2 regions of the Clostridium gasigenes genome follow, and region 2 is predicted to be linked to the other one. Evidence: riboswitches for the same ligand, from Rfam matches in the RefSeq annotation. Region 2 holds a riboswitch; the other holds the start of a gene.
What was found. Region 2 has a riboswitch for cyclic di-GMP ahead of J1C67_RS13160 (tetratricopeptide repeat-containing diguanylate cyclase). Riboswitches for the same ligand answer to the same signal wherever they lie in the genome.

Region 1: it holds a riboswitch for cyclic di-GMP, as region 2 does, so the genes downstream of both, J1C67_RS08830 (collagen binding domain-containing protein) here and J1C67_RS13160 (tetratricopeptide repeat-containing diguanylate cyclase) in region 2, are expected to answer to the same signal.

What each region holds. Positions count from the first base shown of each region.
Region 1 covers NZ_CP071376.1:1,850,456-1,860,032, forward strand. Annotated here, with positions in the region: gene J1C67_RS08815 (endo-beta-N-acetylglucosaminidase) at 1-1,005, shown strand, start outside; gene J1C67_RS08820 (ferredoxin) at 1,079-1,261, shown strand; cyclic di-GMP riboswitch class II at 2,588-2,671, shown strand; cyclic di-GMP riboswitch class II at 2,813-2,896, shown strand; gene J1C67_RS08830 (collagen binding domain-containing protein) at 3,005-5,716, shown strand; gene J1C67_RS08835 (ferredoxin) at 5,944-6,126, shown strand; gene J1C67_RS08840 (hypothetical protein) at 6,390-6,629, shown strand; gene J1C67_RS08845 (MBL fold metallo-hydrolase) at 6,838-7,587, shown strand; gene J1C67_RS08850 (MarR family winged helix-turn-helix transcriptional regulator) at 7,624-8,070, shown strand; gene J1C67_RS08855 (DUF2334 domain-containing protein) at 8,296-9,577, opposite strand, start outside.
Region 2 covers NZ_CP071376.1:2,825,596-2,835,172, forward strand. Annotated here, with positions in the region: gene J1C67_RS13150 (flavocytochrome c) at 1-350, shown strand, start outside; gene J1C67_RS13155 (FMN-binding protein) at 400-744, shown strand; cyclic di-GMP riboswitch class I at 858-943, shown strand; gene J1C67_RS13160 (tetratricopeptide repeat-containing diguanylate cyclase) at 1,121-2,893, shown strand; gene J1C67_RS13165 (DUF1861 family protein) at 3,157-4,074, shown strand; gene J1C67_RS13170 (ABC transporter substrate-binding protein) at 4,104-5,906, shown strand; gene J1C67_RS13175 (ABC transporter permease) at 5,980-6,966, shown strand; gene J1C67_RS13180 (ABC transporter permease) at 6,967-7,887, shown strand; gene J1C67_RS13185 (ABC transporter ATP-binding protein) at 7,898-8,890, shown strand; gene J1C67_RS13190 (ABC transporter ATP-binding protein) at 8,892-9,577, shown strand, end outside.

The sequences.
Region 1 (9,577 bases), 980 kb from region 2:
AGCAAAAAAATTAATGTTAAAAACTTAAAACTTGATGATGCTAAATTTGAAGAAGAGGATATGTATGCAGGATCAAGACTTTCTTGGGATTCAGGAGATGAAAAAGATATTGATCATTATGAAGTTTACAGGATTAATGATGATAAAACAAGCTCATTCTTAGGTGCTACTCAAAATAATAGATTCTTTGTAAATGCACTTAAGAGAGATGATAAATCAGATAAAACAACATTTGAAGTAGTTGCTGTTAATAAAAACAACAAATCAGGAAAATCAGATAAAGTAGTTATGGAATGGCCAGCAAATAACATTCCTAAAGCTAATTTAAAAGTATCAAAAACATTAGTTGCACCTGGTGAAGAAATAACATTCGAAAGCATAAGTTCTGCAGTTACTGAAAGTGTAGAATGGAGCATGCCAGGATCAAGTACAGAAAAAAGTACAGATAATAACCCAAAAGTTAGCTATGCTAAAGATGGTGTGTATTCAGTTACTTTAACAGCTAAGAATAAAGAAGGCGAAGATGTTAAGGTTATTGAAGATTTTATAACAGTAAGTTCAAAGGTTAAATCAGAACTTACAAACCTTTCACAAAATAAACAAGTTACAGCCTCAAGCTTTGTTAATCCTGCTGAAGCACCTAATTTTGCTTTAGATGGAAAAACTAATACAAAATGGTGTGCAACAGGTACAGCTCCTCATGATATTACAATAGATCTTGGAGCAGTTAAAACTGTAAGCGAAATTCGTATGGCTCATGCAGAAGCTGGTGGAGAAAACCCTGGTATGAACACTCAAAGCTATACAATAGAAACTAGTTTAGATGGAGTAACATTTACGCCAGTAGTTGAAGTTCTTAAAAATCAACTTGGAAACACTGTTGATACATTTAAAGCTACTCAAGCTAAATATGTAAAAATAAATGTGCTAAAACCAAGTCAAGGAGCAGATTCCGCAGTAAGAATATATGAAATAGATGTTCTTGGAATAGATAGTATCCTTTAAAGAATATTGACAAATAATCATTATTGATTGATAATACATTTATACTCAATATAAATTACAGGGGGAATAAAAGATGAAAGCATTTGTAGACGAGAACGTTTGTATATCATGTGGATTATGTGAAGGAACATGTTCAGAAGTATTTTCTTTAGATACAGGAGTTGCAGTAGCTGGAGAAGTTGTTGCAGGAACAGAAGATTCAGTTAGAGAAGCCTGCGAGGGATGTCCAGTAGAAGCTATTTCAATTGAAGAATAATAGTTAAATAAAAAATAGATATTATTTACCGTACACCTTTTGGTGTGCGGTTTTTTTACTATAGATTTCAAAACTGTGGATAAATTTTATTAAACACATATTTTGAAAATTAATTAGAAGATAAATTCCAAAAATAGAAATAAGTTAGTATAATTAGATAAAATAAAAATAAAAATGGAACATATACATTTAAATTTAAATTTAATAATTATGAGGTTACATTAGATGAGCAGGAAGCCAGAGCTCCTTTAAACTCTGAAGGCAATTATCAAGGGCTAATAATATTAATGAAACTTAATTTTGTAATTGATGGATATGGAATGAATCTAACAATGGGAGTATTGAGCTCTATTATAAAATATAGAATTAATTGAAATTTTATATTTTAATTAAATAAAGAGAGTAAAAGGTGGGAATTGAGAAAATCAAAATAGTGTAGGGGAATATAAGAAAATTAATCGTATTGCACAAGCTTTAGAGTTAAATTTGATGCTGAGGAACAAATAATATCATTTATTAGTAAAGCAGCAAATAAAGAAAATTTGAAAACTGAATCTATAGGAAATGAACTTCAGTCATTTGAAAATAAACCTATGTGATTTGATAACTGGTATATAGATATATATTATTAAAGGCATCATTAACAATTGATATAAATAGCATATAAGCCACTTTTGAAATACAATATGGAAATGTTACAAGATAAACTCATAACAATACTTTATGGGAACTTGCAAGATTTAAAGTTTGTGCACATAAATGGGCAGATATTTCAGAAGAAGTAAGCTTAGTAAATGTAGATAAAAATAATATTATTATAGAAGTTATTAATGCAGATTATAATTTATATTGATACAACTTCTTCATATTTATTTTACGATTCTTTATAGAAAAAAATAAAAGCTATAGAAATAGTGGTTATACCATTAATTCTATAGCTTTTAGTTTTTATTAAGAATATTGATTTTCTAACCAGGTTATTATCTTAAAGAGTAATAATGAAATAAAAAGATATGAAATATTTTCTGTATATGTTACCGATGCAAAAGAGGAATATTTAGAATATAACTTTGCAAATAAAGAATCATATCTAACTTATTTAAATAAATTAGAAGTAAAATCACTACATTTAAACAAATTAGATATAGGCGAAAAGGATAAAATTATAACATTGACGACATGTAGTTTTGAATTTAATGATGCTAGAATTATGGTTAACGGGAAACAATTGGAGTAAATGGAATAAATATATTGATAAAATAAAATAATGTGCTATAATATTAATTGCGATAAAAAAGAAAGAATATTGTTAAAAATATTCAAAATAATGTATATAGGAACTATGAAATATATTCTGTATTTGGGCACTTGGAATATATGAAGTTAGAAGTGCAACCGACTATTTATAATTAATTTTAAAAAATTGATTATTAAATAGTCTTTTTTTTGCAAAAATAATGTCAATTATCAAAAGAAAGTCAAAAGATATTTTGCAAAATATAAATATTAAGTAAATAAAAAAGAAAGAATATTGTTAAAAATATTCAAAATAATGTATATAGGAACTATGAAATATATTCTGTATTTGGGCACTTGGAATATATGGAGTTAGCAGTGCAACCGACTATTTATAATTAATTTTAAAAAATTAATTATTAAATAGTCTTTTTTTTTGCAAAAAACAATATTTATTATTAAAGAAAAATAAAACAACATCTAAAAATATAAAGAGGAGGAAAATAGATGATAAAGAAAAGTTTAAAGAAATCAGTAGTATTATTAGCAGTAGTGAGTGTAATATTAATTAATGCTTTAGCAATTCCAGTATCGGCATTTACAAGTTCTGTATTAGACGTAAAGGTATTATTAGATAAAAATACTTATAGTGATGGGGAAGAGATTAGCTTTATGGTAGAATATAAGGTTAAAGGTAATATAGGAAATATAAAGGAAAATGATAGTTTAGTATTTAAATTGCCGGAGGAATTTAAAAATTTAAAATTAATATATCCAAAAGAACATTTTAAGGATATGAAAACTGAAGGTGATATAACAACATTAACATTTGGAGAGAATGCTTATAAGGCTGTACAAGGATATATAAAAATTAAAGCTTTAGTATCTAAGGGTGGAACTGAAGAAAAAAAAACAATAGAAGTTCAGGTTAATGGAAAATTAATAACTAGCGTTGATATTGTATTAAAGCCAACGGAACCAATAATAGTGGACCCCGTAAAACCAAGTGTAATTGTAGATCGAGAGTTACTTAAGGATATAGATGGTCATGTAGGATTTGATAATGATGGAAATACTATAGGTGAAGTTAGCGGTCAAATAGTAGGGAAAATAAAACAGTATACTATATATGTAAATGAAAAATATAGTAACTTAGGTAAAGCAAGAATAATTGATAATATGCCAGATGGTATGGAATTAATTACTGAGTCAATAAAAATAATTAAAGTTGATAGAGAAAATAAACAAATAGATATTACCAATGATGGTATGGTTAGTAAAAATAATAAGGTGTTGGATATACAATTAGGTGATATTAATTGTAAATATATTATTAGTTATGAATCGAAAATAACTAAAGAGCTACTTAAATATATGAACACTGCTGTTCTTTATAAAGATAATACAAGTATTAAAAGTACTGTTGTATTAAATAAGGTAGTTGGTGAGGAAAATGTCCTATCTAAAAGTAGTTATGCTGATAAAGGTAAAGATAAAGATGGTGGAATTATAAATGTTACTTCAATTGGCCAGGTGGTAAAATATAGGATTGATGTTAATGAGAGTGGATCATCTTTACAGAATGTTATATTAGAAGATATTATTCCTAAGGGAATGGAAGTTAATAAGGAAAGTATTAATATTGGTACGTATGATTTGAATAGAAATTTCAATTGGATAACAGAGAAAATGAAAAATAAAATAAGTGTAGAAAATGGCAAAATAATAATAAACTTTGGAGATATTACAGAGCATTATGTTATTAGTTATGAAATGAAAGTAGTTTCAAGAGAACTGAATTATGAAAACAAAGCAAAACTTAAATATAACAATAAAATATCAGATGTTGGAGACATTATAAAATATGACAGAACAGCAGGCGCTATTAATGCTGAAAAGAGTGTAGATAAAAAAGAAATTAAGCACTCAGAAGATCAAAAAGCAATATATTCTATAGTTTTTGATTGCTTTGGTTTATTTGATAAAGATTATTTAACTGTAACAGATGATATTGATAAAAGGTTAGAAATATTAAATATAGAAGCACCAGAAGGTTTTACTACTAGCATAGATAAAAACACAAATATAGTGAGAATTATTAATGATAAAAGATCGTTATTATATGGAGAGCGTATTGAGATAAAAATATATGTAGATTTTAAGAATGTAGAAGATGGAACAATAGTTAGAAATATTGCTAAAATTAATGATATACCAACAAATGAAGTTAGCACAGCTAAAGGGTTCAAATTTGAAGCTAAAAAAATAGATAAAAATGATAAGAATAAGGTGCTAGAAGGTGCTAGGTTTATATTGAAAGATAAGGATAAGAATACTATTAAAGAAATAGTAAGTGATAATAATGGTATGATAAGATCTTATTTGGAAGAACTTGGAATATATTATCTGCAAGAGATTGAAGCTCCTAAAGGTTATAAAATAGATCGAAAAGAACATAGATTTGAAATTTTAAAAGATGATATAGGAAAAGTAATAAAATTAAAAGATATTGAAAATGAAGTTCCAATAATTAATTATAGTGAAATAGAAGAAGTAGTAAAGGAAGAAACAACAGAGGAATTAACTGATCCGGAAATAAAAGAAGAAAAAATAGACCCAACTAAAGAAGGCGAAGTAGTTGTAAAACCAGAAATAATAAAACCACAAATATTAGTTAATGAAATAGAAGAAGAAGTAAAAGAGGAAACAACAGAGGAATTAACTGGTGAGGAAATAAGACCAGAAAAAGTAGAACAAACTAAAGAAGAGGACGTATTAGTAAAAGCAGAAATAATAAAACCTCAAATATTAGTTAATGAAATAGAAGAAGAAGTGAAAGAAGAAACAACAACGGAATTAACTGGTGAGGAAATAAAACCAGAAAAAATAGACCCAACTAAAGAAGAGGACGTATTAGTAAAAGCAGAAATAATAAAACCTCAAATATTAGTTAATGAAATAGAAGAAGAAGTGAAAGAAGAAACAATAACGGAATTAACTAGTGAGGAAATAAAAGCAGAAAAAATAGAACCAACTAAAGAAGAGGAAGTATTGGTAAGCCCAGAAATAATAAAATCACAAATATTAGTTGAAGAAAAACAAGAAGAAAAAACAAAAATTAATATTCCTAATACTGGAGATTCATCAATGTTAGGTTATATAGGAGTTTTATTAATCGGAATAGTATCGTTGATAATATTCAATAAAAAAAGGAAATAGTAAATATAAAAATACCTCTAGACTAAAAAACCTTAGTCTAGAGGTATTTTTTCTAAAATAACAGTTAATTTTAATAGGAGTTCAGTACCACTAGTAAAAAGAGTGGATAACTAAAATAATACATTATAATATTAGAATAGATAATAATGTTTAAAAAGTATTGACAAATAATCATTATTGATTGATAATACATTTATACTCAATATAAATTACAGGGGGAATAAAAGATGAAAGCATTTGTAGACGAGAACGTTTGTATATCATGTGGATTATGTGAAGGAACATGTTCAGAAGTATTTTCTTTAGATACAGGAGTTGCAGTAGCTGGAGAAGTTGTTGCAGGAACAGAAGATTCAGTTAGAGAAGCCTGCGAGGGATGTCCAGTAGAAGCTATTTCAATTGAAGAATAATAGTTAAATAAAAAATAGATATTATTTACCGTACACCTTTTGGTGTGCGGTTTTTTGAAATATAAATTAATATACTCTATAAATAGTCTTAAATTTTAATTTGTTAGTAATAAAATATTATTAAATGCAAATAATATAAAGGAGTTAAAAAAATACACCAACGGCGGGCAGGGCCACTAGTGAAATATTTTAACTAGTTATTTTTAAAAGATGCTCAAGTTTGTAGAATTTAGGATATAAACTATTAGATATGGAGGAAAAAAATGAAAAAAATAATATTGTCATTAACTTTAATAGGAGCTTTAGCTATGACCCCATCAGTAATATGTAGTACAAATATCGATAATCCAAACGATAATGTTCAATACAAGAAAACATCAATTGAAGAAAATACAGAGACATCAATATTAGTAGAAGATACATTAGAATCTAAATGCCATTGTGAAGACGAAGATTGTCAAAAAGAAAATAAAAAAATTGAGAATATAGATAAGGAAAATTAAACGTAAAGGAGGTTAGATTATATTATCTAGTCTCTTTTTTATGTACATATATTAATGGGAAAACATAGGATTAATAAAAATGCGAAAATATTAAATTTTAATATATAAATAAACTATTGACAAGAAAAACAAATTTAGTTAATATAATCGTATAAGATTAATCGTAAGCGATTGAAAATTAAAAATAAAAGTATTGGAGGATTTTAAAATGAAAATAGTATCATTAGAGTTTTATGAGAAAGGATATATGAAAGAGGGGTTTGCATTTGGAGGGTCTGTTGAAAAAGAAAAGATAGATGAAGATAAACTTTATGAATCTAGCCTGCAAAGTTATCTAATAGATACAGGAGATGAGGTTATACTAGTAGATACGGGGTTACCTATGGAAATGAAAGATATGGAAGAAAAACCGGGACAAATGATATATGCTGGTAAAAAGATTAATAATTTTGTTGATGCATTAAAACAGGCCGGATATAAAGTAGAAGATATAGATAAAGTTGTAGTTACACATAAACATCCAGACCATAGTGGAGAACTTAGATTATTTAATAATGCAAAAATTTATATATCGCAAATAGAAGCTGATGCTATGAATTTAAATGGAGACAATATAGTTAGAGTTAATTTTAAAGATGGAGAATATAAGAATTTTAAAAAGAGTGAAAAAATAGCTGACAATGTATTTATGTTGCCTGCTTATGGACACACAAAGGGAAACTCCATAGTAGTAGCAGAATTTGATGGATTACAGTATATGTTTCATGGAGATGTAACTTATACAGATGAAGCACTAAGACAAAATGTACTTTCAGTGGTATTTGAAGATAAAGATTTAGCTATAGAAACTTTAAATAAAATTAGAGAATTTATTAAAATGAATAATACTGTTTACTTATCAACTCACAGCCCAGAAGGTATAAAGTCATTAAAAGAAAAAATAATTATGAAATTATAATATTATAAATTTATAATTATAATAGGAGTAAGTATTATGAATGATTATTTAAAATTAGAAAATCAGCTTTGTTTTAAAGTGTATTCTATATCAAAAAGTATAGTTAGAATATATGGCCCATTGCTAAAGGATATTAAATTAACATATCCACAATATTTGACTATGATGGTTCTATGGGAAAATAAGAAAATATCTTTTAAAGATTTAAGTTATAAATTGAAAATGAAGACAGGCACATTGACCCCTATTGTGACTAAGTTAGAGGGTTATGGGTATATAGATAAAATTAAAGATGAAAAAGATGATAGAAAAATATATATAGTTATTACTAAAAATGGTATAGAGCTTGAAGAAAAAGCTAAAGATATTCCTGGAAGGTTAGCGTGTAGCATAGGATTAGAATTAGATGAATACTCGAAGTATATGAAAGACTTCGAAGACTTGTTAAAAAGATTAGATAATATAGAGAAATATGTTGAATAAGTGAGCTAAAAAAACTAGTCAGATTCTCGTGTATTTTATTTTAGATCACTAATATAACTTTTTGAAGATTGCTAAATATATATAAGCCATGCTTTTAAAAAAAGCATGGCTTATATATATTTAGATACTAGTGTAAGGATAGGGGTATCTAAAAAAATAATAAGCTAATATATAATCGCCTTAACTTGGTATTTTTTCAAATACTTAACGTGAACTATTCTAGAGTTATAAATCATCTATACTTTTAAATCTATAGCCTAATACATCAATACAAGAGACTATTTTTTTAAGGATAGAATTTTCATCATAAGTAGAATTAATGGTTCCATCTTCACTTAATGATACATGTACGCTATCAATTTCAATGCTTGGATGATAGAATAAACTTAACTCTGTATCTGAATTTTTAGATTCAATATTTTTAATCATAGTATCTACATCGTTATCCTTAATATAACTTAAAGGAGTAGGAATAAATTTAGTAAGACCATTTTTTTTGCTAGTAATTATATTTTTGTTATACTTTTCTATGGATGGCTCGTAAAGTATTTTAAAATATTCTTCAAATATTAATTGTTGCTCACGATTTGTACGGTAGTGTGGTGTTTCCCAACCGGATGGAGGAATATTCACCTTAGTTGCAAGAGTTATAGCAGACTCCAATCTTTCTCTAATTTCTTTTTCAGTATTATACCCTTTTTCACCAAATTCAGAACCTGAAATGCTGTTAGCATCGCCATATTGATGAGTGTAACCATGAAGGACTATACTCCCACCCCTATTAATTGAATGATCCAGAGTAAATATGAAATTAGCATTGGCAAATGAATTATCTTCTGAAACATCGTTATCGATATGTAATGTATTATTAATATATCTTGGAACCCATGCTACACTAAAATTTTGCGATTCCTCATACATATAATCCGTTATTATCCTTAATTTTTCCAAAGTATCTTGTTGAGTATATACATCTCCTGCCGCAACATCCTCAAATCTAATATAAGCGTCTTTTTTATGCTTCTTTTTAGGTTTGCGTAAAGTATCGGAATTGGGAACATTGGTTTTATTGATATAAATATTGTTATTCTTATAACTCCAATAAGTAGATAGATTTAAAATCTCACATATATCAGAAAAAGAGATGTAATATTCACTATCTATAAATGGAAGATCGCCTCTTAATGAAATAGTTTTATCATCTTTTTTGTAATTTTTATCGGATATATTCAAAATTACATCGTTAGATATCTGAATTTCTTCATCGTTTATTAGAATATCTTCTCCAAAGAATTTTGAAAATTCAGTTATAGGAACGTAATATCTGTTATATTTGTGTAATAATTTATTGCTTAAATTTAATTTGGTTTTATTAAAATATAAATTAACTTCATATGGAACATCCGTTAATAAATTTGAATCGTCATTGATTGTTGTCTCTGTCTTAATATTGTTTAAAAATTTACCACCTTCAGTATTTTCATATTTTAAAATTAATTTATTATGT
Region 2 (9,577 bases):
TATCATTAGATAAAGCTACAATGGCTGAAACAGTAAAAAAATATAATGATGCAGTAGTAGCTAAAAATGATTCAGAATTTAAAAGAGATGACCTTCCAAGACAATTAAACGAAGGTAAGGTTTATGCAATACTTGTAACACCAGCAGTTCATCACACAATGGGTGGATTAAAGATAAATACTAATGCAGAAGTATTAAACACAGAAAACAATGTAATTCCAGGATTATTTGCAGCAGGAGAAGTTACTGGAGGCGTACACGGTGGTAACAGATTAGGTGGAAATGCTTTAGCAGATATAGTTACATTTGGTAGAACAGCAGGAAAGAATGCAACAGAATTTGTAAAATAGTAACATTTAAATATTAGAATAGAGATAATATAACTAGGAGTGATTTAATATGAAGAAGATAACTACAATATTAGCAACTATAGCAATATCAGCATCTATGTTAGTTGGATGTGGTGGTGGAAAATATAATGATGGTACTTATACTGGAGAGGGACAAGGTGCTTCAGGGAAAATAAAAGTTGAAGTAACAGTTCAAAAGGGTAAAATAGCAGATATAAAATTAGTTGAACATAATGAAACTAAAACATTAGTTGATGGAGTTAAGGATAACGTAATTCCAGAAATAATAAAAAAACAATCAGTTGAAGGTGTAGAAGCTGTATCAGGAGCTACAAATTCATCAAAGGGAGTAATAGAAGCTGTTAATAAAGCAATAGAAACAGCAGTAAAATAGGGAAAAAAATTTACTATGCCTATAATGGATTTTAAAAAATCTGTTATAGGCATTTTCATATTAATATTTAGTATATATATTAAATATATGATATAATATATATACTAAATATATAAAACAATGGGCAAATTTAGAGAAATCTAGAGGCGCAAAGCTAAAGGGGCTAAGGGATTTAAAACTATGCCAGCCAGTTGCTAAAGGACTTTTTGCAAGGACTTTATAATAGATATAAACCTATGTAAATATGTTTTTAGAATTACCCTTTATTTTTAATAAGGGGTAATTTTTTATTTTTATAAGAGATATATGAGCTTAGTCTTACTTTAGATAATAAATAACTAAAATAAATTATAAATTTTAAGGGGTATGGTATCTAATGAGTAATTTAAGGGGGAGAAAAAAATCAATAATAGTAATATCAATACTTATAATAGTAATATTTAAAGTATTAGTAGCTAGGAACTTTAAGGGTGAAGTAAATAGCGAAGTAATTAAAAATAACTTAAAAATAAGAATAAATGAATGTAAGTTTGTTTATGAGAATATGGAGGAAAGTGAAGAGAAATATAAAAAATTACTTGAAAGAGAGGAAGAATCATTTAAAAAAGGTGTATATTCCTCAGCGTTAGTACAATTTTATATAATGAAAAATGATGATGAAAAAATCATTAAATATGGGAAGGAAGCAGTGGAAAACTATAATAAAGTTAAAGGCGGAGAATATTATTCAATTGATGAGAAAGAAAATTTAGCATGGGCCCTGTTTAAAACAGGTGAATATTCAGAAAGTTTGCAAAAAACAAGTGAATTGCTTCAAATAATTACTTCAAGTGGCAATGAAATTTTAACAACTGATGAACTTAAAGATACAGAAGCACTTGTATATTCAATGCTTTTATGTATATATTCGAAATTGGGAATATTTGATAAAGCAGAACTTTATTATAATAAGCTATGTGAAATAGAATTAACTCCTCAGTTACAAGCTTCAAAAGGCGATAAAATAGCTATGAGTAAAACTATATATGCAGAAGAAATTAGTGATTTAGATTTAATGAAAAAGTATGCAGAAGAATGTTATGAAATACGCTTAATGTATGATAAAGAAAAGGGCAATAAATCAGCAGATTCAGTAATTTTAAATTTAGCAATTGCTAATGTAAAGCTTGGTGAATTTGAAGTAGCTATTAAACAGATAAAAAAATCTGAAGAGTTTTTTATTAGTGTTGGTGATTCTTATGGAATAAGTAACACATATTTTGTTTATGCACAATATTATGCGAAAGTAAACCAAAATGAATTAGCAATAGAATATTATAAAAAAACAATTAACTTATATAATGAATTAGAAGATTATTATAACTTACAACATAGTGTTTATGAATTTATAAAATTTTTAAAAGAGAATGATAAAAAAGAAGACATTAATAAATACTATGAGATTTTTTATGATATATCAAAGAAAATAAGTGAAAGTAAAGATATAAACGAATTATTATCACAAATTATTAATAAAAATTATGAGTTAAATAATAACGCATTAGAGCTTTTAGAGAATGAATCAAAATCAGATAAAAGGAATATAATTATAGGAGGTATAGTGATAATTGTACTTAGTGCAATGGTTATAAGAATGGATTTTCTAATTAAAAAGAAAGATGAAAGTGAAAAGATACTGGAAAAAGTAGCAAATACTGATTATTTAACTGAAATTAATACTAGAGCTTATGGAGAAAAACTTATTTTAGATGAAATAAATAAAAATAACAAATTTTCTATGGCTATAATAGATATAGATAACTTTAAAAATATAAATGATAGCTATGGGCACATTTTTGGAGATGTTATATTAAAAAAAATCGCAAAAAAACTAAAAGAAAGCATAGATAGTAAGGATATTATTGCTAGGTTTGGCGGAGAGGAATTTATAATAGCATTTGTAGGTAAAGATAAGGATGAAGCAAAAGAAATATTAGATGAAATAAGAATAGATGTTAATAACATAATATTTGAACATAATGTGAAGGCTTCATTTAGTGCAGGTATTGAAGAGTGGGATAAAATAAGTTTTGACTCAGTTATAAAAAAAGCAGATGAATTACTTTATAAAGCAAAAAGAGAAGGAAAAAATAAGGTTGTTAATAGATAATTATTATTTATATTGTAATAAAGACTAGAGGAATTATTCTTCTAGTCTTTATTACTTTTTATATATTAAAACTCAGTTATTGTTTATTAATAGGAGGAATAAATAATAATATTTTAAAAAAATTAGAGCGTAATATTACTTATTACTTTAATAAGTAGAAAAATAAATAATTAAACTTTAAAATTAAAGTAAAAATACATTGAAATTAAAGTGATGGGAATGTAAAATAATAGTTGAAAGGTTTACAACAAGGGGGAGTTAATATGAAAAGAAGAAAATGTGAAGACTTATTAGTTCAGTTTAAAGGTGATAATATAAAATTAAAATCGGAAAAATTAAATTTTATAGTTAGTGATAGAAGAGATGTATATAACATAACAGCACCATTTAATATTGATAGTGAAATCGCTATAGCTGGAAGAGTTGAAGCTAGAGATTCTGAACATTCAAGGATAATGTTCTTTAAAGAAGTTGACAAGGCGTGGAGAGTAATTGAAGGAGCTCCAGTTTTTGATTTGCAAGACCCATTTGTAACAAAAATAGGCGGAGAGTTAGTTTTAGGTGGAGTAGAAATTTACGAGACTGGAAATGTAGAAGTGCCAATATGTTATAGAACTGTATTTTTAAAAGGTGAATCCTTAAACACATTAAAAAGATTTGCAGTTGGACCAGATAAAATGAAGGATATAAGATTACTGGAATTACAGGATAAAAGAATATTAGTATTTACAAGACCCCAAGGAGAGATTGGTGGTAGAGGTACCGTAGGTTATTTTATTATAGAAGATTTAAAAGAACTTACAATAGAAAATATAAAAAATGCAAAGCTTTTAGATGATATGTTCTACAAAGAAGAGTGGGGTGGGGCAAATGAACTGCATTTACTTGAAGGCGGTAATATAGGAATTTTGGCTCATATAGCTAAATTTGATGAGGCAGGCAATAGACACTATTATTCATCAGTATTTACATTTAATTATGAAACTTTAGAGTATAGCGAGATGAAATTAATTGCAATAAGAGATAATTTTGAAGCAGGTGCAGCAAAGAGATCAGATTTAATAGATGTAATATTTAGTGGAGGATTAATAAGAATGGAAAATGGACAAGCAGAACTTTACTGCGGAGTAAGTGATGCAGAAGCTCATAAAATATTAATTACAGATCCTTTTAAATTTTAATAAGATAAATAATAAGGGAGGAATTTAAAATGAGAAACAAGAAAATAGTTGCGTTGGGAATGAGTTTCTTAATTGGAACATCGTTATTAGTTGGATGTGGTAGTTCAAATAATGGAGGAAGTTCAAAGGGGAAAGAAGCTGGAACTCTAGTCATTAATGGGGACTATGTAGTTCCACCAGCAGCTCATGGTAATCCGTTTATAGGAGGATTTGTAAATGGAATTGAGCCATATATGCAAGATAACCTGTTTGTATATTCACCATTTCCAACAGGTGAATTTAAATCTCACTTAGGAGAAAGCTATACATTTGAGAATGGAGTTTTAACACTTAATTTAAAAGACGGATTAAGGTGGAGTGATGGAACTCCATTAACTACTAAAGATGTTGAAACTACTTTCTATATGAATATTGGTAGAAGACAAGTTTGGGAATTTTTAGATAATATAGAGATTGTAAATGATACTGTTATGAAGTTTAACTTTAAAACAGAAAGTCCATTAATAGTAAATATGGCTTTTGATATTAAAGTTAATGCACCAACAGCAGTATATGATAAATGGGCAGAAAAATATAAAGAAATAGCAATGACAGGAAGAGAATATCATGAGGAAACATTAACATTCTGGTATTCAGAAGAGTCTAATAAAAAATTGCAAGACCTAAATATTCAATTAGAAGAATTTAAGCCAACAGTAGAAGAAAGTATTTGTTCCGGTCCGTTTAGTGTGAAAACAATTACAACTTCGGAAGCTTTATTAGTTAAAAATGAAAATTATCGTGAAAAATTAGATATTGAAAGATTAAGAATTATGAGAGTAGTTACTCCAGAAACAGCTGCAACAGCTATGTTAGATGGAACATTAGATATTCATAGTGGCGGAATTGTTAGAGATGTAGAAGATCAAATTAAAGAAGGTTTAGAAACATATAAAGCACAATATGTTTCAGAGTTTAGTCAAATGTCAGTTGTGTTTAATACTCAAAAATATCCTGCAAACGTAAAAGAATTTAGGCAAGCTATGGCTTATCTTATTAATAGAAAAGAAATAATGCCATTAACAGAACCTGGGAGCTTACAAAGTGAAACTACATTAACAGGACTTCCAGTTACGCTGCAAGAAAGCTGGGGATTAAGAGATTTTGCTAAAAATGAATTAACAGATTACTCATTTGATCCTAAAAAGGCAGAAGATTTATTAAAATCGATTGGTTGGAAGAAAAATAATGAGGGTACATGGATGAATGAAAAAAATGAAGTTGTAAACTTTGAATTAGCTGTTAATAATGGATGGGGTTCAGCTATGTTACCAGGTGAAGCAATTTCAACAAGAATTAAAGAGTTTGGATTAGATGTACGATTTAAACCAATGGAAGGTTCAGCATTTAACGATTATTTTACTAAAAAAGAGCATACTTTAATTATCGAATTCGCTCCAACAGGAAATGTATTATATGCACATCCATATGGAAGCTATGAAGCAATTTACAGATCAAGGCCATTTTTAATGGGATTAGAACCGAACGAAGATGGAAATATAATTGTTGAATCAGAAGGTGAAAAAGTAAATATAACAAATCTAGTTAAAAAGTTATTTACAGCTAAAGGTGACGAAGTACAAGAAATTACTAAAAAATTAATGAAAATAACTAATGATGAAGCATATTTTATTCCTTATTTAGAAAAAGGATTCCCAATAAGAACTCTAAAAAATAGTGTTACTTTAGGTTTTGAAAATGATGAAGTAATAAAAGATCTTAGATACTCAGGGGTGGGAGAAAACTTATTTGCAACTTTAATAAAAGAAAAGACTATTACTTTAGATAAATAATACCACTTTATGCAAATAATACTCAAGGTGCATTATACATATTATAAGGTACCTTGTTTTTAGGAGGATTCTTATGAAAAAGAAGATTTTAATGTTATGTTTAACTGTTATATTTGCAGTTATAGCAACATTTTTTATAATAGAGCTTATGCCAGGAGATCCTGTAGATGTATTAGCTAGAGAAATGGTTAGTACACAAGGAGTACCTTATGAAGAGGCGTATAAAAGGGCTGTTATGCAGTTGAATTACGATCCTAATATTCCTTTAACTGAAAGAATTTTAGATTTTGGTCAAGGAATAATAAAAGGAGAATTAGGACAATCACTAAAGTTTAAAACAGATGTCAAAGATATAGTAATATCAGCACTCCCGTGGACATTGTTAGTAACTGGTATTTCAACAATACTAGCATTTACAGTAGGTATAAGTATTGGTATGTTTACGGCTTGGAAAAGAAGCAAAAAATTGAATTTACTATTAGATACTTCAGCATCGGTGTTAGGTGCTATACCAGAATATATAGTTGGTTTTTTCTTAATATTAATATTTGCAGTAAATTTAAAAATGCTACCATCTAAAGGTGCATATTCTACAATGGTTGATATTGGATTTAATATGGGATTTGTGGTAGATGTTGCAAAACATGCTATTTTACCAATATTAGCATTTTTTATTGTTAGCGTAGTTAATTGGATAGTAAACATGAGAGCAACAGCAGTTGGAATATTAGGCGAAGATTATATTCAATATGCAAGAGCCAGAGGGATAAGTAAGAGAAAAATAGTTTTCAAATATGTGGGTAGGAATGCAATGCTACCAATGATTACATCATTAGCAAGTACTTTTGGATTATTAGTAGGCGGATCACCTCTTATAGAAAATTTATTTTCTTATCCAGGGGTTGGTTATTACTTAAATAATGCAACTGCAAATAGAGATATTACTTTAATGCAGGGGATGTTCTTTGTAATAATAATAACAGTTATTTTATGTAATTTCTTAGTAGAATTATTATATGGTTTTGTAGACCCTCGTCTAAGAAGAAAGGGGAGATCATAAATGAAAAATAAGTTAAACTCGGCAATGGAAGGAATGGTAAATTTTGCGAGAGTAATATTTACAAATAAACAAGCAACTTTTGGAGCTGTTATATTAACTGTTTTTATACTAATGGCAATATTAGGACCGGTGATGTTAACACCGGATAAGGCTAACTATGCAAATAGATTACAAGGATCTTCGTTACAACATTTGTTAGGTACGGATTTTGCAGGAAAAGATACCTTGAAGCAATTTATATTAGGTTCTAGAGAGGTTTTAACAATAGCTCTTTATGCAGGTGTTTTTACATTAAGTATTGGAATTGTAGTGGGAATTACATCAGGATTGATTGGGGGAATAGTTGATGATGTATTAATGATGATAACTAATGTGGTACAGACAATACCAAATTTCCCAGTATTAATGGTTATGTCATTAATAATAAATACTGATAATGCATTATCTTTTGGGTTGATATTAAGTGTATGGTCTTGGTCGGGTTTAGCAAGAGCAATAAGATCACAAACATTAGCTTTAAGGAATAAAGATTTTATTGAAGCAAGTAGAATTTTAGGTATGAGTAAGGTTTATATTATTGTAAATGATATTTTGCCAAATATTATTTCATATATAGCAGTTAACTTTATTATGATAATGAAATCATCGATACTAGCAAGTGTTGGATTAATGGTATTAGGATTAGCTCCGTTTAAAGGAGAACATTGGGGAATAATGCTAGATATGGCTCTAAATAAAACAGGAGCATTATTTGGTTCAAAAGCAATGATATACTTATTAACACCAATTGTAGGGATTGTTTTATTCCAATTAGGATGTTTTATGTTTAGTAAAGGGTTAGAAGATGCATTTGATCCAAGGGTAAGAACGACTATAGCGAGAAAAAGAAAAATTATAAAAACTAAAGTAATGGAAGCTTAGAGGTGGAAATATGGAAAAGTTATTAGAATGTAAAAATATAACAGTTGAATTTGATGTTAAGTATTTTAATGAAGATAAAATTTTAAAAGCAGTGGATAACGTTAACTTAGATATTTATAAAGGTGAAATGTTAGGGATAATAGGTGAAAGTGGAAGTGGTAAATCAACTTTAGCTTCAGCCATATTAAATTTAGTAAGAGAACCAGGTAGAATATCTACTGGAGAGGTAGTTTACTTTAATGGAGTGAATTTATTATCCCTTTCAGAAAATGAATATAATAAATATAGATGGAAAGATATATCAACAGTATTTCAAGCAGCTCAAAATGCTCTTAATCCAATAATAACTATAAAAGAACATTTTGTTGAAACATATATTACACATGTGCATAAAGTGTCTAATGAAGTTATGATGAAACGCATAAAAGAATTGTTAGACTTTGTTAGATTAGATGAAAAAGTTTTAGACTCATATCCATTTGAATTAAGTGGGGGAATGAAACAACGTGTATTAATAGCCTTAAGCTTATTACTTGAACCAAAGTTAATAATATTAGATGAACCGACTACAGCATTAGATGTAATAACACAGTGGTACATATTAGAGATATTAAGAAAAATAAATAAAGAAAAAGGAATTTCTATAGTATTCCTAACTCATGATATTTCAATAATAGGATCTATGGTTGATAGAATAGCGGTAATGTATGCAGGTGAACTTGTAGAAGTTGGAGATGTTTTAGAAGTATATGAAACACCAAAGCATCCATATACTAAGGCTCTATTATATGCAATACCATCATTACATGATGATATAACTACAAGAAAATCTATAAAAGGTGCTCCTATTAATATGTTAGATTTAAAAAATGAATGTAGATTTAAAAGTAGATGTATTTATATGAACAAAGTTGGATGTAGTGGCACAGATGAGAATAGTAAAGAACTTATAAGGATTAATGATAATCATTATAGTAGATGCAAGTACTGGGAGGAGATTTAAAGTGAGTAGTTTAATAAAAATAGAGGGATTAAGTAAAAGCTTTGGAGAAAAAAAAGAACAAGTTAAAGTACTGAAGGATATTAATTTAGAAATTAAAGAAGGTGAAATATTAGTTGTAGTAGGAGAAAGTGGTTGTGGTAAAACTACGCTTGGAAAGCTTATAGCTGATGTTCATAAACCAACAGAAGGGGAAATATATTATAAAGGATCAGATATAAACAAGCTAAAAAGAGCGGGATATAAAGATTTTAGAATGGCAGTTCAGATGGTACATCAAGATTCCTTTGCAGCATTAAATCCTAATAAAAATATTTTTGAATCATTAAGTGCTCCTATATTAAAGCATAAGATTGCTAAATCAAATCAGGAAGCCTTAGAACTATGTTCAGAATATCTAGAGGAAGTAGGATTAACTCCGGTAGATCAATTTTTATATAAATACCCACATCAATTAAGCGGAGGACAAAGACAAAGAATATTACTTGCAAGAGCGTTGCTGGTAAAACCTAAGCTTATAGTCGCAGACGAGCCAGTATCCATGGTAGATGTATCATTAAGAATTTCATTATTAGATTTAATGGCAAGTGTGAACAAAAAATATGGAGTTTCTTTTGTCTATATAACTCATGATTTAGCTACAGCAAGATACATAGCTAATAATGGGAGAGTTATGGTTATGTATTTAGG